Regions from separate parts of the Sphaerisporangium aureirubrum genome, predicted to be linked through region 2. Evidence: predicted binding sites of a transcription regulator. Region 2 holds the regulator's gene; the other holds the start of a gene.

Region 1 (10,036 bases), on a different contig from region 2:
GAGAGCCCGGGGGGGAGGCAGGGTGTGGAGGCGCGTCGGGTGGCATGAACAGAGGGTCGTATGGGCGGTCGTGGACTGGAACGCATCTCCGGTGGGTGACGTCCCGCGAAGGGGTGAAAGTACGACGATCTTGATGGGGGAGCGCAGGTCCGGCCATTCGGTACCAGGGCATCTGGGTCTTCAGCTCGGGTGCGGTGTTGCGCCACTTGGCGGACGCATTCGCGGCGGAGCACGGTGAGCCCGGCAGGCTCGGAGGTGCGGGGTGTCCCCGCAGGAGAACAGCCCTTGCGCCTTTCGCGCGAAGCGCGCCCTCCGCGAGGACCATTTCACCGGCGCCGCGCAAACGCGGGGTTGTCCGCCATAAGCGGTGCCGGTTTCGCCGCACCACGTCCCGCCGACCCGGCGCCGGGTGGAACGACCGTCCGGGGAGACGGGCACGGGCGACGGCAGGGCGGTCCCGCCCTGCCGGGACGGTACCCCCATGAGCACCGCGCCTCCCACAGGCACGGACAGCGGGCCAACCACCGTAAGGCGGCGCCGGGTTCGCCGTACGACGTCCGCCGTCCCCGTGCCGGTAGGACGGACCCGACTGGCGGTGAGGCGGCCGAGCCGTGGGCGACAGGGCTCCCGGGGTGCAACCGGGACCACCAGAGCTCCCACCCCTGGTGGGGGTGCGTCTACGTGCGGTGATGGACGCGCTGTGGATCGGGTGGGCTGTGGTCGGCATGGTGGTAATCGACAACGGGTGGGTCCATCCACCCTGGCCGGAGCGGGTTTGATGTCCTTCGGTCCCTTGACGTCAGCTATTCCTGGAGCGCCGACCCGCGGCGGGTTTCTCGCCGTACGGCGGCGCCGGGTTCGCCGCACCACGTCCCGCCGACCCGGCGCCGGGTGGAACAACCGTCCGGGGAGACGGGCACGGGCACGGGGGCGGGCACGAGCACGAGCACGAGCACGAGCACGAGCGCGGGCACGGGCACGAGCACGACCGCGGGCACGAGCACGACCGCGAGCACGGGCGCCGTCACAGGGCGGGACTGCCCTGACGGGACGGCGCCGCCAGGCGCGCGCCACTCACGTAGCCCCTTGTGGGGTGGTAAGGGCTAGTGGTGGCCGGGCTAGTGGTGGTGGGGGGCTACCACTACCTCTACGCGTTGGAATTCCTTGATGTCGGAGTAGCCGGCGGTGGCCATGGTGCGGCGGAGGGCGCCCATCAGGTTCATGGAGCCGTCGGCGACGGTTGAGGGGCCGTGGAGGATTTCTTGCATGGTGCCGATGGTGCCTACTTCTACGCGGGCGCCTCTCGGGAGGTCGGGGTGGTGGGATTCGGAGCCCCAGTGGTGGCCTTGGCCGGGGGCCTCGACCGCGCGGGCGAGGGGGGAGCCGACCATCACGGCGTCGGAGCCGCAGGCTATGGCTTTGGCTATGTCGCCGGAGCTGGTCATGCCGCCGTCGGCGATCACGTGGACGTAGCGGCCGCCGGACTCGTCGAGGTAGTCGCGGCGGGCGGCGGCGACGTCGCCGATGGCGGTGGCCATGGGGACGGCCACGCCCAGGACGGTGCGGGTGGTGTGGCCGGAGCCGCCGCCGAAGCCGACCAGGACGCCGGCGGCGCCGGTGCGCATGAGGTGGAGGGCGGCGGTGTAGGTGGCGCAGCCGCCGACGACCACGGGGACGTCTAGCTCGTAGATGAACTGCTTGAGGTTGAGGGGCTCGGCGCGGCCGGAGACGTGCTCGGCCGAGACGGTGGTGCCGCGGATGACGAAGATGTCGGCGCCGGCGTCGATCACCGCCTTGTAGTGCTGGGCGGTGCGCTGGGGGGACAGCCGGGCGGCGGTGGTCACCCCGGCCGAGCGGACCTCCTCGATGCGGCGGCCGATGAGCTCGTCGCTGATCGGCGCGGAGTAGATCTCCTGCAGCCGCCGGGTCGCCGCCTCACCGTGCAGCTCGGCGACCTCGGACAACAGAGGCGCCGGGTCCTCGTAGCGGGTCCACAGCCCTTCGAGGTCCAGCACGGCGAGCCCGCCGAGCCGTCCGATCTGGATGGCGGTCGCCGGTGAGACCACGCTGTCCATCGGGCTGACCACGACGGGCAGCTCGAAGCGGTAGGCGTCGATCTGCCAGGCGATCGACACCTCCTCCGGGTCCCGGGTGCGCCGCGACGGCACGATGCCGATCTCGTCCAGCGCGTACCCGCGGCGCCCGCTCTTGCCGCGCCCGATCTCAACCTGAGTCATGCTCTCGCTCGTTCCCGTTCCTCGGTGACGCCCACACCTGGGGCACACATCGTTCTACCCCACCACGACCCGTACATCCCGGGCGCGGCCCCGGGGTCAGCGGCCGTGGTAGTTGGGGGCCTCGACGGTCATCTGGATGTCGTGCGGGTGGCTCTCCTTGAGGCCCGCGGCGGTGATGGGCATCAGCAGGCCGTTGTCGTGGAGCTCGGCGATGGTGCGCGAGCCGGTGTACCACATGCCCTGCCGAAGGCCGCCGACGAGCTGGTGGGCGACGGCGGCCACCGGGCCGCGGTAGGGCACCTGGCCCTCGATGCCCTCGGGGATGAACTTGTCCTCGCTGGCGACGTTCTCCTGGAAGTAGCGGTCCTTGCTGTAGGAGCCGCCGCGCTCGCGGTTGCGCACCGCGCCCAGGGAGCCCATGCCGCGGTACGACTTGAACTGCTTGCCGTTGATGAAGATCAGCTCACCGGGCGACTCCTCGCACCCGGCGAGCAGCGACCCCAGCATCACGGCGTCCGCCCCGGCGGCCAGCGCCTTGGCGATGTCCCCCGAGTACTGCAGGCCGCCGTCGCCGATCACCGGGACGTTCGCGGGGCCCGCGGCCAGGGACGCCTCGTGGATGGCGGTGACCTGGGGAGCGCCCACGCCGGCGACCACGCGGGTGGTGCAGATGGAGCCGGGGCCCACTCCGACCTTGACCGCGTCGACGCCGGCGTCGATCAGCGCCTGCGCGCCCGCGCGGGTGGCGATGTTGCCGGCGATCACGTCGACCTGGCCACCGGCCTTGATCTTGGCCACCATGTCGCACACCCCGCGCGAGTGGCCGTGGGCGGTGTCGACCACGATGACGTCGACCCCGGCCTCGATCAGCGCCTGGGCCCGCTTCTCGGCGTCGCCCGCGACGCCGACCGCCGCGCCGACCACGAGCCGGCCGTCGGCGTCCTTGGTGGCGAGGGGATACTGCTCGCTTTTCGTGAAATCTTTCACAGTAATCAGGCCGCGCAGCCGGCCCGCGGCGTCCACGAGGGGCAGCTTCTCGACCTTGTTGTGCCGCAGCAGCCGGAAGGCCTCGTCGCGCGACACCCCGACAGGGGCGGTGACCAGCGGCATCGCGGTCATGACCTCGCGCACGGGGCGGTTGTGATCGGCCTCGAATCGCATGTCGCGGTTGGTGACGATGCCGAGCAGGACGCCACTGTGGTCGGTGACCGGCACGCCGGAGATGCGGTACTTGGCGCACAGGCGCTCCACGTCGGCGAGCGTGTCGTCCGGCGCGCAGGTGACGGGGTTGGTGACCATGCCGGCCTCGGAGCGTTTTACCAGGTCGGCCTGCTGGGCCTGGTCCTCGATGGAGAGGTTGCGGTGCAGGATGCCGATGCCGCCCTGCCTGGCCATGGCCACCGCCATGCGCGCCTCGGTCACGGTGTCCATCGCGGCGGACACCAGCGGGATGCGCAGGGTGATCGAACGCGACAAACGAGTGGTGGTATCCGCGTCACCGGGTTGGAGATCAGAATAAGCGGGCACCAGTAGCACGTCATCGAACGTCAGCCCCGGTTCGGTGAACTTGGCCATCTGTCACCCTCCTGCCCATTGGCGCGCTCAAAACGGGGAAAGGCGCCGGCCCCGTGCACAGTTTAGTGGGCCCCAGGTCAGAGGCTCGTCCCGCCTGTGGACGGGCGGCGCGAGCGTCGTAGGCTCATCCGCTTCCCGGCACTTCCCCTCACCGGGACAACCAAGGGTCATAAGGTGGAATGCGTGCTGGAAGACGTCCCCCGCGACCCGTTCGCGGACGACCCGAACGACCCCACCGCGGTACTGGGCGAGCTCGACCACTCCGAGCCGCTGACCTTGGCCGAGCGCGACGAGGCGCTCACCGACCTCGCCGACGTGGAGGTCTTTCGCTCGCTGCTCGAACCGCGGGGTGTCCTCGGGCTGTGCCTGGACTGTCCGGAGTGCGGCGAGCAACACTATTTCGGCTGGGATCTACTGCGCGGAAACCTCCGCCAGATGATCGACCACGGGCGGCCTCAGGTCCACGAGCCCGCCTTCGAACCCGACCCCGCGAACTACGTCTCCTGGGAATACGCCCGCGGCTACGTCGACGGCGTGATCGACACCGAGGAGAGCCGCTGATCGACGTCCTCGGCCAGCGCCCGCAACAGGCGTACCACGGTGTCCGCCGCGCCGGAGTCACCGCCCGGCATGGGGCCCCTGCGCGCCAGCGCGTCGAGGACCGCGTCAGTCGAGAGCACTGCCGGATCCACCTCCGGCCCGTGTCTCCGGACCGGATGCGCCGGGCGGAGGGCGGTCAAGCTATCGACTCCATGTCGGCCATCGCCCTGAGCCTGGCCAGCGCCCGGTGCTGGGCGACGCGAACCGCACCTGGTGACATACCCAGTACGTTACCCGTCTCCTCGGCGGACAGTCCCGAGACCACCCGCAAAATGATCAGCTCGCGCTGGTTGTCGGGAAGACGCGACAACAGCGCGCGGGCGTGCTCGGCCTCGATGTAACGCACCACGGTCTCCTCCGGCCCCGGCCCCTGGTCGGGACCGTCCGGAAGATCCTGGGTGGGCACGGCGGAACGCACCGAACTACGCAGCGCGTCGGCGACCTTGTGCGAGGCGATGCCGAAGACGAACGACGCGAACGGACGGCCCATGTCCCGGTAACGCGGCAGCGCGGCGAGCACCGCGATGCACACCTCCTGGGCGACATCGTCGGCTATGTGGTAATGACCGGAGACCCGGCCGAGCCTGGCACGGCAATAGCGCACCACCATAGGGCGCAACCGCCCCAGCAATGATTCGATCGCGCTGCGATCCCCTTGTACGGCAAGGCTCGTCAGATCCCTGAGGTCGGACTCATCCGATCTCGTCGCAAGCCTTACCCCAGCCTTGGCGTCGGCGACGCATCCCTCGGTCACGTTACGCATGATGCCCGCCACGATCGCGCATGTCGTCATCGTGAATGGATACGGATTGGTCACATTGACGCGTCGATAACCGAGGGTAATCATCCGAACACAGGAGTGTTTCCATATTTCACGGGCGAACCCGAATTCGCGGGTATTTGTTAGACGTCGCCCCTGACGGGGAAGGGATGAGGGTGACGTACGCCCGACGCCCCGGCCCGCCGATCGGTTTACCGTGCCGTCAAATCGAGCGCCAGGAAAATCGTTTGCGCAAATAGTCACGGCCCGCGCCTAGTGTCAGGCGCGGGCCGTGGCCGTCAGGAAGAGCGGGTGCGGGTCAGTGGCCGTGGCCGTGCCCGTGTCCCTGGCCCGCGGCGGCCGGAGCCTCGTCCTCGGGCTTGTCCACGACGAGCACCTCGGTGGTGAGGAGCATGCCCGCGATGGACGCGGCGTTCTGCACCGCGGAGCGGGTGACCTTCACCGGGTCGATGACGCCCTCGGCGACCAGGTCGCCGTACTGGCCGGTGGCCGCGTTGAGGCCGTGGCCGGCCGGCAGCTCGCTGATCTTGGCGGTGATGACGTAGCCCTCGAGGCCGGCGTTCTCCGCGATCCAGCGGGCGGGCTCGACGAGCGCCCGGCGGACGATGGCGACGCCGGTGGCCTCGTCGCCGCTCAGGCCGAGGTCGTCCAGCTCCTTGGACAGGTGCACCAGCGCCGAGCCGCCGCCGGAGACGATGCCCTCTTCGATCGCGGCGCGGGTGGCCGAGATCGCGTCCTCGAGGCGGTGCTTCTTCTCCTTGAGCTCCACCTCGGTGGCCGCGCCGACGCGCAGGATGCACACGCCGCCGGACAGCTTGGCGAGGCGCTCCTGGAGCTTCTCGCGGTCCCAGTCCGAGTCGGTGTTCTCGATGGCGTACTGGATCTCACGGACGCGGTCCTGGATGGCCTGGGTGTCGCCCGAGCCCTCCACGATGGTCGTGTTGTCCTTGTCCACCACGATGCGGCGGGCGGTGCCCAGCACCTCGGTGCCGACGTTCTCGAGCTTCAGGCCGAGCTCCTCGGACACCAGCTGGCCGCCGGTGAGGATGGCCATGTCCTGGAGCATCGCCTTGCGGCGGTCACCGAAGCCGGGGGCCTTGACGGCCACCGAGGTGAACGTGCCGCGGATCTTGTTGGTGACCAGGACGGCGAGGGCCTCACCCTCGATGTCCTCGGCGACCACGAACAGCGGCTTCTTGGTCTGGGCGACCTTCTCCAGCAGCGGGAGGAACCCGGCGATGGAGGAGATCTTGCCGAGGTGCAGCAGGACGTAGGCGTCCTCCAGCACGGCTTCCATGCGCTCGGGGTCGGTCACCATGTACGGCGACAGGTACCCCTTGTCGAACTGGAGACCCTCGGTGAACTCGAGCTCCAGGCCCATGGTGTTGGACTCTTCGACGGTGATCACGCCGTCCTTGCCCACCTTGTCGAACGCCTCGGCGATCAGCTCGCCGATCTTGGCGTCCTGGGCGGAGATGGTCGCGACGTTCGCGATCTCCTTCTTGTCCTCCACGGTGCGGGCCCGCTCCAGGAGGCGGTCGCTGACCGCGCGCGCGGCGATGTCGATGCCACGCTTGAGGCTCAGCGGGGACGCGCCGGCCGCGACGTTGCGCAGGCCCTCGCGCACCATGGCCTGGGCCAGCACGGTCGCGGTGGTGGTGCCGTCACCGGCGACGTCGTTGGTCTTGGTCGCCACTTCCTTGGCGAGCTGCGCGCCGAGGTTCTCGTACGGCTTGTCGAGCTCGACCTCACGGGCGATGGTGACACCGTCGTTGGTGATGGTCGGGGCACCGAACTTCTTGTCGATGACGACGTTCCGCCCGCGCGGTCCAAGGGTCACCTTGACGGCGTCCGCGAGGGCGTTGACGCCACGCTCAAGCGCGCGGCGGGCGTCCTCGTCGAACTCCAGGATCTTCGGCATTTAAGGTCCTCTCAGCATCAGAGCCCCGGGCCTTCTTCTGAAGCACCCGGGGCTTGATACGCGTTTTCTAGTAAGGCTCCGTTGTAGATGGCCGCTTACGCGCCCGGGGCTTTACTTCTCGATGATCGCGAGAACGTCACGGGCGGAGAGCACCAGGTACTCCTCGCCGCCGTACTTGACCTCGGTACCGCCGTACTTGCTGTAGAGGACGACGTCCCCTTCCTTGACGTCGAGCGGGATGCGCTTCTCGCCGTCCTCGTCCCAGTTGCCCGGGCCCACCGCGAGGACCTTGCCCTCTTGCGGCTTCTCCTTGGCGGTGTCCGGGATAACCAGACCGGAAGCGGTCGTCTGCTCGGCCTCAAGCGGCTGGACCACGATGCGGTCGCCGAGCGGCTTAACGGGAACCTTGGTGGCGGTCGTCACGATCGGACCTCCCCTTCAGATTGTGATGATGAGCTGAAGAGGCGACCAGCGGCCTGCCGTCGCGGGTGTCAGACCTGCCTCGTCGCATTATGTCTGGCACTCTCCCTCGTCGAGTGCCAACACTGAACAGTATGCAAGGGCGCCGACACAGTCAACACGGACAGGCCGTCCCAGGTCAGTGCGCTTAACCGTACCGCAGCCAACAGAACGTTCCTCGCGTGATATGTCCGCCTCAGTACCGCTGTGACCTGCTCCTCGTCACCCCGCACGACCCGGTAGCGTCAGCGGGCGTGGACCATGACGCTTTCCGCGAACTTCTGACCCCGCACGGCCAGAAGGCACTGGCCGACGCCGTGCGGATGGTCGAGGACGGCGCGGACGCGGTCGCGGCGGCCGTGGGACTGCGCAGGACCCACCCCGCGGACCTCGCGGGCGCCGCGCTGACCCAGGCGCGGCTGCGCGCACGGGGCGCGGCGAAGTTCGGGGCGGACGCCGCGGTGATGTACTTCACACCGGACGGGCTGGAACAGGCGACCCGCGCCGAGGTGGCCGACCACCGGGCCCGCCGCTTCGAGCCGGGCGCCCGGGTGGCCGACGTCTGCTGCGGGATCGGCGGCGACCTGCTCGCGCTGGCCCGCGCCGGGTGCGTGGTCGACGCGGTGGACCGCGACCCGCTCACCGTGGAGGTCGCGCGGGCCAACGCGGACGCGCTCGGCCTGTCCGGCCGGGTCACCGTGACGGTGGGGGACGCCGCCGGCGTGACGCCCGAGCGGTACGACGCGCTGTTCGCCGACCCGGCGCGGCGGGTCACCGGCAGGCGCGTCTTCGACCCCCTGTCCTACTCGCCGCCCTGGCCGGACGTCCTCGCCCTGGCCGGCCGGGCCCGCGGCGCGTGCCTGAAGGTGGCGCCCGGCGTGCCGTACGAGCTGCTGCCCGCGGGGGCGGAGGCCGAGTGGGTGTCCTACCGGGGGGAGGTCAAGGAGGCGGCGGTGTGGACCGGCGCCCTGGGCCCGGCGGACGGCGCCTCGGACGGCCTCCCCGCGGACGGGGGCGTTCTGCGGCGGGCCACCATGCTGCCGTCCGGGCTGAGCATGACGCCGGATCCCGGGCTCGGCGAGCCGGCGGTGGGGCCGGTGGCGCGGTATCTGTACGAGCCGGACGGGGCCGCGATCCGGGCACATCTGGTGGCCGAGGTGGCGGCGGCGGTGGGCGGGCACCTGCTCGATCCGCGCATCGCGTACATCACCGGGGACGGGCCGGAGGTCACGCCGTGGGCGTCGCGCTACGAGGTGCGGGAAACCATGCCCTTTTCCGGGAAACGGCTGCGGGCGGCGCTGCGGGAACGCGAGATAGGTGCGGTGACGCTGAAGAAAAGGGGCTCGGCGCTGGACTTGGAGAGACTTCGTAGGGATTTGAGGCTGTCCGGGGGCAATTCTTGCGTTGTGGTGCTCACCCGAATTGGCGAGAATCCGTACGCGTTGATCTGTGAACCCGCCTGACCTGCGACGATAGCAAATGCGGGCATTTTATCGGTAATCACGATGTTTTAAAGTCGGCCCCGAAAGCGTCGTGGTCAAGCACTACAGTTGGCCAGCGCGGGATTTCGCTGACCGACGTTTCACCCTTTTGCTGAGTCATGCCCGCCGGCCGCACCGCTCCACCGCCGCGTGTGCCGCCCGCGAGCGAAGGAGCCCTCGGTGGACCACTCCAACCACACCCTCCTCCAGGCGGGAAGCCAGACCGCCATCTCCGACCGCATGCGCGAGCTCCTCGCCCGCGCGGCGCAGGACCACGTCTACGAGCAGCGCACCCAGGGCGCCGTGCTCGACGAGATCCGCCAGCGGCTCGAGGGCATGGAGTGGCTGCTGCGCGAGGTACGCGAGCGGGAACTCGGCGGGCTGAGCGTCGTGCTCGAGGACATGGGCGGGCGGCTCGGCGAGCTGGCCACCCGCCCGCCCGCCTGGGCCGAGGGGCTCGCCCAGCACGTCGAGATCGTCCGTGACCGTGTGGACGGCGTCGGCAGCCGGGTGGCGGGCATCGGCGACCGCATCGAGTCGGTGGGCGACCGCGTCAAGCCCGTGGCCGAGCTGCCCGGCCTGCTGACCGACCTGTGCACCGTCCGGGAGGGGGTCGCCGAGGCGCTCAAACGCATCCAGGCGGTCCTGGACGGCACGCAGGGGATGACCGACCGCATGGCCGAGTTCACCCGCCGCCTGGCCCAGTTCCAGTCCGGCATCGAGGCCGCCGGGGGCCGCTTCACCCGCGTCGACAAGGCCCTGCTCGACCTCACCCAGCGCACCGAGCGCGTGGAGGGCTGCGTCCTCGACCTCAGCGAAGGCATGGAGGACACCCTCACCGCCACCATGGACCGCCTGACCGCCACCATGGACCGCCTCGCCGGCGGCCTCGACGGCGTCACCGGCAGAGTCACCGACTCCGAGTCCCACCTGGCCACCCGCCTCGCCTCCATCGACGCCCACCTCACCACCCTGACCACCC
Region 2 (10,036 bases):
GGGGGGGGGGGGGGGGGGGGGGGGGGGGGGGGGGGGGGGGGGGGGGGGGGGGGGGGGGGGGGGGGGGGGGGGGGTTAGCGGCCGTTGAAGGCGTCGCGGAGGCGGGAGAAGAAGCCCTGTTGGCCGGGGGCGAATTTGCCGGGGGGGCGTTCTTCGCCGCGGAGTTTGGAGAGTTCCTTCAGGAGGTCTTCCTGGGCGGGGTCCAGGCGGGTGGGGGTTTCCACGTTGATGTGGATCAGGAGGTCGCCTCGGCCGGTCTCGTTGAGGTGCTGGACGCCCTTGCTGTACAGGGGGATCACCTGGCCGGACTGGGCGCCGGGGCGGATGTCGATCTCTTCGGCGCCGTCCAGGGTCTCGACCGTGAGGGTGGTGCCGAGGGCGGCGGCGGTCATGGGGATCTGGACGGTGCAGTGGAGGTCGTCGCCGCGGCGCTCGAAGATCTGGTGGGCGCGTTCGACGATCTCCAGGAACAGGTCGCCGGGGGGGCCGCCGCCGGGGCCGATCTCGCCTTCGCCGGCGAGCTGGATGTGGGTGCCGTCCTCGACGCCCGCGGGGATGCGGACCTTGATGGTGCGGCGGGTGCGGACGCGGCCGTCGCCGGAGCACTCCTGGCAGGGGTGCTGGATGATCGAGCCGAAGCCACCGCACTGGGGGCACGGGCGGGCGGTCATGACCTGGCCGAGGAACGAGCGGGTCACCTGGGAGATCTCGCCGCGGCCGTGGCACATGTCGCAGGTGTCGGGGTGGGTGCCGGACGCCGCACCGGAGCCGTGGCAGACCTCGCACAGGATGGCGGTGTCCACGACCAGCTCACGGGTGGTGCCGAACGCCGACTCGGCGAGGTCGAGCTCGACGCGGATGGTGGCGTTGCGCCCGCGCCGCGCCCGGGACCGCGGCCCGCGTGCCCCGGCGCCGCCGCCGAAGAAGGCGTCCATGATGTCGCTGAACGGGAACCCGGCGCCGAAACCGGCACCGGCGGAACCGGCCCCGCCGCCCCCGCCGTAGGGATCGGCCCCGAGATCGAACATCTGGCGTTTGTTGGGGTCCGACAGGACCTCGTACGCCTGGTTGATCTCCTTGAACCGTTCCTGCGTCTCCGGGTCGGGGTTCAGGTCGGGGTGCAGCTCGCGCGCCAGGCGGCGATACGCCTTCTTGATCTCATCCTGCCCGGCGTCACGGCGGACGCCGAGAATGGCGTAGTAGTCGCGCGCCACTAGGACCCCGCCAGAATCTGGCCGACATAGCGTGCCACTGCGCGCACCGCTCCCATGGTCACCGGGTAGTCCATTCGCGTCGGGCCCAGCACTCCGAGCCGGGCCAGTTCATTGTCGCCCGAACCGTATCCGGCGGCGACGATGGAAGTGCCACGAAGCCCCGAATAGGGGTTCTCTGAGCCGATCCGCACCGTTACGGAGGAGTCGCCGACTTCTCCGAGCAGCCGCATCAGCACGACCTGTTCCTCAAGGGCTTCGAGCACGTCACGCAGGCCGACGGTGAAGTCGGCCGTGAGGTTGGCCGCCCCGGCGAAGACGATCTTTTCTTCGTGCCGGTCGACCAGGGTGTCCAGGAGTACGGACAAGATCGTGCCGGCCATCGGGCGGTCGTCCTCGGGCAGGCGCTCCTGCAGGTCGGCCACCGTCTCGGGCACGCGGCCCAGCGCGCAGCCGTCCAGGCAGGCGTTGAGCACGGCCCGCAGGTGGGCGATGCGGTCGTCCTCGACCACGTCGGGGAGGTCGACGACCCGCTGCTCGACCCGCCCGGTGTTGGTGATCAGCACCAGCATGATGCGGCGCTCCGACAGCGGCACCAGCTCGACGTGCCGCACCGTGGAGCGGATCAGCGAGGGATACTGCACCACCGCGACCTGCCGGGTGAGCTGCGCGAGCAGCCGCACCGTGCGCGTCACGACGTCGTCGAGGTCGACGGCCCCGGCGAGGAAGGTCTCGATGGCGCGGCGCTCGGCGGAGGACAGCGGCTTGATCTGGGACAGCCGGTCGACGAACAGCCGGTAGCCCTTGTCGGTGGGCACGCGTCCCGCGCTGGTGTGGGGCTGAGCGATGTACCCCTGCTCCTCCAGCACCGCCATGTCGTTGCGGACGGTGGCCGGCGAGACGCCGAGGTTGTGCCGCTCCGCCAACGCCTTGGAGCCCACGGGTTCATTGGTGGACACGTAGTCCTCGACGACGGCGCGCAGAACCGCCAGCTTGCGATCATCGAGCATGTGCTCACCTCCTGCCTGCTCCGTGCCTGCGTGAACGCCTGGCCTGGCACTCAGTGTTCCCGAGTGCCAAGTGTACGGCTCCTGCCGACACGGTGCGATAACCCGTGGGGCACAGCCCGGAACCGGCCCGCCGACAAGTGGCTTGCTATCGACAGGCAAGTGAGATGGTCCACACTTTCGGCATGACCGAGAACACCCCCCGGCCCGGCGACGCGACGGCCCACATCCCGCGTCCCTACCCGTTCGGCGAGCAGGCCGCCCCCGGCTCGCCCCCTCACGGCGCCCAGGGAACTCCTTCCTACGGCGCCCAGGCCGGCGACCAGCCCTACGGCGGCGGTCCCGGCGGCGGCCCCGGCGACCGCCCGCCCTTCGGCTCCCCGTCGGGCGGCCCCTCGTACGGCAACCCGCCCGGCGGCCAGGGCTACCCGCCGCCCGGCGGCTACGGCGGCCAGCCCGGTGGCTACGGCCCGCCCCCCGGCGGCCCCGGCTACGGCCCGCCGCCCGGCGGCCAGGGTTACGGCCCGCCCCCCGGCGGCCAGGGCTACGGCGCCCCCTCCTACGGCGCTCAGGGCTCCGCGCAGAACCCCTATGGCGCTCCCCCGCCCTCGGCCGGCCCGGTCCGTCCCCGGCTGCTGTGGGTCGTGCTGGTGTGGATCATCGCGGTGGTCTGCGTCGGCATCGGCGTCGCCGGTTTCGCCGGCGGCCTCTTCAAGACCCTCAACGACGCGGCGCCCACCAAGACGTTCCAGAGCGGCGGCAGCGTGGTGGCCGCGGTGGACCCCGCCGAGAAGCCCGCCCTGTACGCGTCGTCGTCCGGCCCGGCCAACGTGACGTGCCTGGCCGAGCACACCTCCACGGGCGCCAAGGCCAAGCTGTCCAACCCGACGACCGCGCAGACCATCACGGCCGGCGGCCGGGTGTGGGAGCTGCTGTTCGACGTCGGCGTGCCCGCCGCGGGCGAGTACAAGTTCACCTGCCAGGCGGACGACGGCAAGCAGGTGGCGTTCGGCGTGGGCAAGGCCCTGACGGCGAACGCCGGCGCGCTGGCCGGCGGGGTGCTCGCGCTCATCCTGGTGCCGCTGGCCGGGTTCCTGCTGGCCGTGGTGGTCACGATCGTGGTGGTGGTCCGCCGCAGCCGCTTCCGCAAGCGCGTCCAGATTCAGGGCTCGCCGTACGCCGGGGGTGGCTGGCAGGCCCCCCCGCCCGGCGCCTGAGCTTGCTAGCGTGCCCTGCTATGCGGGACTACGGACAGGATGTACTGGCCGGTGGCCGGTGGAGACGGCCGCGGGCCGAGATCCCGCGCGTCCCCGCCGACCCCGGCCTCGTCGTGGAGGACGCGAACGGCGCCGGTGACGGGTTCTGCGGCGCCGTGGTGGCCTGTGACAAGGAGGCCGTCACGCTGGAGGACCGCTTCGGGCGCAGGCGGGTCTTCCCGCTGGCTCCCGCCGCGTTCCTTCTGGAGGGCAGGCCGGTGACGCTGGTGCGGCCCGACGCGCCCTCGGCGGCCCCGGGGCGCAGCGCGTCCGGGTCCGTCGCGGTGGCCGGGCTGCGGGCCAAGGTGGCACGCGAGAGCCGCATCTACGTCGAAGGTGTGCACGACGCGTCCCTGGTGGAGAAGATCTGGGGCCACGACCTGCGGGTCGAGGGCGTCGTGGTGGAATACCTCTCCGGCGTCGACGACCTGCCCGCGATCGTCGAGGACTTCGCCCCCGGCCGCGGGCGGCGCCTCGGGGTGCTGGTCGACCACCTGGTGCCCGGCTCCAAGGAGAGCCGCATCGCCGCCCGGGTGTCCTCCCCCCAGGTACTGATCGCCGGGCATCCTTTCGTGGACATCTGGCAGGCGGTGAAACCCTCGGTCCTCGGCATCCCGGCCTGGCCGTCGGTGCCGCGCGGCGTGCCGTGGAAGGAGGGCGTGCTCGACGCCCTCGGCTGGCGGCTGACCCCGGCGGACGCCTGGCGCCGGATCCTCGGATCCGTCCGCACGTACACCGACCTGGAACCCGAACTCCTCGGCCGGGTGGAGGAGCTGATCGACTTCGTGACGACCGAGGAGGACCCATGAGCCAGCCCCCCCAAGACGGCCCGCCGCAGGACAACGACGACCGCACCCCCACCGACCGCCCCGGCTTCCAGCAGCCCGCCCAGCCGTACGGCGCCCCCGAGGGGCAGGGGTACGGCCGGCCGGGCCACGGAGAGCAGGGACACCAGGGCTACGGCCAGCAGGGACAAGGCCAGCCCCAGGGCCACCAGCCCGGCTACGGACAGCCCGGCTACGGCGACCCGTACGCCCAGCCCGGATACCAGCAGCCCTACGGTCAACCGGGCTACGGACAGCCAGGCTATGGTCAGCCCGGTTACGGACAGCCAGGCTACGGTCAGCCCGGTTACGGACAGCCGGGCTACGGACAGCCCGGTTACGGACAGCCGGGCTACGGCCAGCCCGGATACGGCCAGGGCTACGGCCCGGTGGGTGCCCGTCCCCCGCACGTCCCCGGCCGCTACGGCCCGCGCCCCGGCACCGACGACACCACGATGGCCATGCTCGCCCACCTGCTGGGCCTGCTCACCTCGTTCATCGGCCCGCTCATCATCTACTTGGTCAAGAAGGACGAGTCCCCCTACGTCCGCGACCAGTCGGCGGAGTCGCTGAACTTCCAGATCACCCTGTTCATCGGCTACATCATCTGCTTCGTTCTGTCCTTCCTGATCATCGGCCTGTTCCTCCTCCCCATCCTCTGGATCGGCTCCCTGATCATCATGATCATGGCCGCGGTAGCCGCCAACCGGGGAGAGAACTACCGGTATCCGATGAACATCCGCTTCATCTCCTGACGAAGTCCCTATTTATCGGCACATTGGCGCCACAAAAGAACCACGAAGGATTATCCACCACAATAGGTAAACCCAGCCGAAGACCCACGTATTTAACTCACCAAATTCCTCGCTTTTTTGCCTAGCCGTTTTAACGGTGGTAACTTCCGCTCCGGCGAGAATTCCGTGGGCCACGCGACTGTGACCTTCGGGTACGACCCGGCCTCCCTTATTTTTCGAATGAGGGAGGCCTCGTATTGGGAGCCCGCGTGCCTGAGACCTGCGACGTCGCGATCATCGGTGCCGGTGTGATCGGATGCGCGATCGCCCACCGGCTCGGCTCGCAGGGCCGGAGCGTCGTCGTCGTCGACAAGGCGCCGCGCGTCGGCCTCGGCGCCTCCGACGCCGCGGTGGGCGGCATCCTCACCCAGACCGAGCCCGCCTGCGTCGGCCCGCTGACCGTCGTGATCGGACGCAGCCGTGAGATGTACCCCGCCTGGCTGGACGAGCTCCGCGAGGCCTCCGGCTCGCCCCTGCCGGTGCTGGAGGGCGGCGACATCCAGGTGGCGCTCGACGAGACCGAGATGGAACGCCTCGTCACCGAGGTGCTCCCGCAGTGGAGAGAACTGCCGTTCAAGATCTCGCAGCTCAGCGCCGCCGAGGCCAGGGAGCTCGAGCCGCTGCTGAGCGAGTCGGTGGTCGGCGGCTTCCTGCTCCCCGAGGAGCTGGCGCTCGACCCGAGAGACCTGATGGCCGCCCTGGCGAGGACGCTCGCGTGCGGGCGCGCCGGCGTCCGGGTGCTGACCGGGACCCGGGTGACCTGCCTGCGTTCGCTGCCTGGCGCCGCCGAGCTCACGCTGGACGACGGCACCCTGATCTCGGCGGGCACCGTCGTCGTCGCGGCCGGTCACCGCAGCGCCGGCTTCCTGCCCGACCTGCGGCACCACCTGTTCCCCATCAAGGGCGAGGCGTTCGACACCCGGCCCCCCGGCGCGACCACCTACCCCCTGCGCCATCACGTCTTCACCGAGGTCCGGGAGGGCGATTTCGAGGGCTTCCCGTACCTCGTGCCCCGCCACGACGGCAGGGTGGCCGTCGGCGTGACGTACGAGCCGCACGTGCGGAACAGACGGGCCACCGGCAGGGCACGGGCGGAGATCCTGCGAGGCGTCGCCGCCCTCATGCCGGTGGCCGCCACGTGGCCCATCGAGAGGCACTGGGCGGGCCTGCGCCCGGGGAGCACGGACCACCGGCCCGTCATCGGGTTCGTGGACGACCACGACCGGGTGCTCGCGGCCACGGGCCACAGCGGCCTCGGCGTGACCCTCGCCCCGGTGACCGCCGAGCTGGTGGCGGCGCTGATCGACCGGTCCGTCACCGCGGAGGCGCGCGACATGCTCGACGTGTGCCGCCCCGACCGCGAGTTCGTCCCGATCGCGGAGGCGCCGCCGCCGAAGGCCGAGGGGACGCCGCTCACCCAGGAGGCGCCGCTCACGCCAGCGGAGACGCGGCTCCCCACAGCTCCCTGAACCTCTCCGCGCGTTCGCGCACCTTCTCCTGGTCGCCGACCACGATGGTGCTGAGGATCATCGGGGCGATGCCGTCCCCGCGCTGCGGCGACGGGTTGGACTCGTAATAGATCACGTCGTCGAAGAGGATGAAGTCGGACAGCGAGCCGCGCAGGGTCGGCGGGGCGTCGGTGTCGGCGAGCACGCGCACGTCGATGCCGATCTCGGTCTGCCATTTCCAGACGCGGCGGAAGGACTCGGATTCCTGGCGGTCGGAACGGTCCATGATGAAGATCCTTCGCACCCCGACCCCGCGCCGCACGAGGCCGCGCTGGATCTTGAGGTAGCGCTGGCCGAGGTCGGTCATCCAGAACCCGCCGGCGAACTCGGTCTCCCGCGCGTCGACGGTGCTGAGGCTGATCGCGTCCAGGCTGGTCTGGGTGTTGAGCGCCAGCGCGAGCAGCCATTCGCGGTCCTCGCCCTCGTAGATGGCGCGTCCGGTGTCGCCGAGCTCCTTGAGGAAACGCGACACGCGCTCGACCTCGTGGTGGACCAGTTTCCGCACCAGTTCCGGCGCGTCCTCGCCGCCGGCCTTCGCGGCGTTGTGCGCGAACCGCGTCACCACGTCGGTCGGCATCGCGGACGCCTCGATCAGGCCGTACAGCTCGCCGGACCGGTGGATCGTCGCGAAGCCGTCGGCCACCAGCGTGTGTGTGCTGCGGTGCTGGACGCGCTGCTCCTGACGCAGGGCGTCGAGCTGGGCGTCCACGTCGACGAGGAACTGCACCACGAAGATCACACCGGAGATGAAGGTGGCGAGCAGCAGGCTCCACAGGTCGTCGTTGTCGTCGCTGATGAAGGCGTTGGTCACCAGGTAGCTCATCCCGCCGACCAGCACCGTGACGAGGATCTTCCGGACGATCCGCGGGACGAGCGCCGGGGACACCTTGGGTGTTCTCTCAGTCATTTTCCTCCCCACCGGCGTCGGCGGTCGTGCGGAGCAGGGCCAGGGTGTTCATCGCGACCTGGTCGCGCACCCGGTCGACGAGGGAGCGCCACTGTCGGGTGAGCCCGGCCCGGCGGTCGAGCGCCTCCCACAGGGGGAGCAGGGCGTCGGGAAGGCGGGCGGCGGGCATCCACAGGTGCAGCAGGTGGTCGATCGCCACGTCGAGCTTCGGCACGTGCAGGCCCGCGGCGCCGTCCCGCCGCGCCCGGCCGACGGTCAGCAGGAGCGCGGTCAGCAGCCAGTCGTGCAGCGCCAGGTCCTCGCAGAGGTCCACGACGCCGGCGGTGAACCCCTCGGGATGGGACAGGCGCAGGGTGCGCAGCCGCTCGTCGTGCACCGTCAGGTGGATCGACGGGTCACCGGTCCCGGCGACCCAGCGCAGCCGGGTACGGGACGCCCGGAACGGCGCCCGGCGGTCGAGCAGCGGCGCGGACTGCACGGCGTCCAACCGGAGGCCGCAGATCGCCCCGAGGTCGAGCACCTCGGCGGGCAGCTCGGCGACGCAGCCGGCGGCGAGGTCGTCCTCCCTGGCCTTGCCGAGCACCTCGATGGTGCCGGGCACGGCGAGGTAGTGGGACCAGGGCAGCCGCCGGTCCACGCCGGCGCGGGTGACGCGGGCGTACGCCGAGGCCTGCGCCACCCGGCCCCCGGTGACGGCGCACCTGGTGACGACGGTGCCGACGCCCCGGACCCGGGCGCGGGACGCCGACGGCAGGCGGCAGTCGACCCCGGTCAGCGTCTCGGGCGACACCGCGTGCGCGACGGGCCGGCGGGACAGGCGCACCCGCTCGCCGGCGAGCAGCGCGAGGATCTTCTCGCAGTCGGACTCGGGGAGCTCCCCGGAGTTCTGGAGCAGTACCGTGTGGACCTCTCCCATCACCAGCATCGGCCGCCGCCCTAGGCGAAGACGTAGGAGACGCGGTCGACGAGCTCGCCTTCGAGCGCGACGCCTTCCTTGCCGCTGCGCGCCTCGACGTCCCTCATCACGTCGGGATCGACCATGACCTGGCTCAGGATGGTGCGCACGGCCAGCTCGACCGGCAGGAACCGCGGGGACAGCACCGACAGCGTGGTGTAGGCGGTGAACGGCGCGGCCTGTTCGTTCAGCTTGACGATGGCGGGCAGCGCATCCCAGGTGGACGGCCACGCGTCGCCGCGGGGCACGGGCGCCAGGGGCAGGGCGCCGTCGTCGCGCAGCAGGCCGAGCCGCAGCAGCTGCCAGACCGAGGCGAGGAACGCGCAGGACCAGACGCGCCCGGCGCCGGATTCGTCCCACAGCTCCACGTCCACGAACACCGAGTGCCCGCGCTTGGCGTTTTGCGCCGGCGGGGCCCACGCCTGCGGCCGTCCCATGGCCGTCGCGGCCGTGGGACGCGGCGAGCGCACGCCGTTGCAGAGCCAGCCGGTCTCCTTGACGGGCGGCCGGGAGCCGTTGGTGCCGGGCGGCGGGTCCCCGACGATGCGCCCCTCGACCAGACCGGCGGGCGCGGCGCCGTCGTACTCGGCGCAGGCCGACTCCCGGGCGATGTAGTCGATGGTGAGGCCGTTGCCCGCCGCCGCCTCCAGCACCGCCGGGAGCACCTCGGCGGGGGTGCGGGTGCGGCTGAAGTAGTCGTCGACGAGGAAGCACGTGCTGATCCGCGCCGGACGGCCCGTCAGGCGCTCCCCCCACATGGCCCCGAGGGCGCGCACCCACGGCGCGACCCGGCGGAACTGCGCGCGGAGCCGCTCGGGGCCCGCTTCGAGATCTTCCATGTAGAGGTGGCCGAGCTCGACGGACACGTGGGCGTAGGGCGCGGAGGCGTTGCGCCGCTGCGCGGAGACCTCGGAGAAGGTCGTGGCCACCGGCGTCACAGGCCCTCCCACGCGCTGTCGTCGACCGTCTTCTCCGCCAGGGAGGCGAACGCGGCGGCCGTCGCCGCGTTGGCGATCTTGCTGACGAGTACGTCCTCGTCGGAGATGAGCTGCTCGCGCCACTGGAGGACAGGGTCCAGCGGCACCTTGCCGAGCATGGCCGTGCGCCCGACCCCGCGCCGGCGGGCGAGCTCGCGCAGCTCGGCGTCGCAGGCGCTCAGCCAGGCGCGTTGCTCGTCGCGCAGCCCGTCGAGCTCGGCGGCCTCGGGTTCCAGCACGGCGGTGCGCACGTAACGGATGCGGTCGCGCAGTTCGTCGGGCTTGTGGCCGAAGCCCGCGCCGGCTTCGAGGAGCCCGCCGCCGCCGGTGACCAGGCCGTCCGCCGCGATGATGTGCTGGCGGGTCCAGCGGTGGAAGACCAGCCAGCGGAACGCGGTCGCGGGGAGCCGCGCGGTCGCCCGCAGCACCAGCTCGGCGGTGAAGGAGCGGCCCGCGCTGAGGTCCACCACGCACAGGTCGAACTCCTCCTCCAGCCGGCCGAACAGCTGGACGCACCTGCGCACCGTCTCCTCGTCCACGGCGGACAGCTCGCCCCCGCCCTCGGTGCCGGGGTACAGCTCCAGGCGACCGGCTCCC

What was found. Region 2 encodes HrcA, which represses chaperone genes, less so after heat shock. Its sites were predicted from a motif close to TTGGCACTCTCNNNNNGAGAGTGCCAA; they were not measured.
Region 1: a site for HrcA is predicted at 7,631-7,657, ahead of groES (co-chaperone GroES). Genes of this name have one in related genera too.

Annotation. Positions count from the first base shown of each region.
Region 1 is NZ_JBHSRF010000133.1:953-10,988, reverse strand. It holds gene ACFP1K_RS39755 (hypothetical protein) at 804-1,028, opposite strand; gene ACFP1K_RS39750 (GuaB3 family IMP dehydrogenase-related protein) at 1,119-2,237, opposite strand; gene guaB (IMP dehydrogenase) at 2,334-3,812, opposite strand; gene ACFP1K_RS39740 (DUF5319 domain-containing protein) at 3,996-4,373, shown strand; gene ACFP1K_RS39735 (hypothetical protein) at 4,334-4,492, opposite strand; gene ACFP1K_RS39730 (sigma-70 family RNA polymerase sigma factor) at 4,549-5,175, opposite strand; gene groL (chaperonin GroEL) at 5,492-7,114, opposite strand; gene groES (co-chaperone GroES) at 7,226-7,537, opposite strand; gene ACFP1K_RS39715 (class I SAM-dependent methyltransferase) at 7,828-9,036, shown strand; gene ACFP1K_RS39710 (hypothetical protein) at 9,235-10,036, shown strand, end outside.
Region 2 is NZ_JBHSRF010000089.1:23-10,058, forward strand. It holds gene dnaJ (molecular chaperone DnaJ) at 75-1,214, opposite strand; gene hrcA (heat-inducible transcriptional repressor HrcA) at 1,214-2,221, opposite strand; gene ACFP1K_RS35275 (hypothetical protein) at 2,404-3,435, shown strand; gene ACFP1K_RS35280 (DUF3097 domain-containing protein) at 3,456-4,283, shown strand; gene ACFP1K_RS35285 (DUF4870 domain-containing protein) at 4,280-5,053, shown strand; gene ACFP1K_RS35290 (NAD(P)/FAD-dependent oxidoreductase) at 5,302-6,561, shown strand; gene ACFP1K_RS35295 (hypothetical protein) at 6,524-7,507, opposite strand; gene ACFP1K_RS35300 (SCO2521 family protein) at 7,500-8,432, opposite strand; gene ACFP1K_RS35305 (SCO2522 family protein) at 8,444-9,400, opposite strand; gene ACFP1K_RS35310 (SCO2523 family variant P-loop protein) at 9,397-10,036, opposite strand, start outside.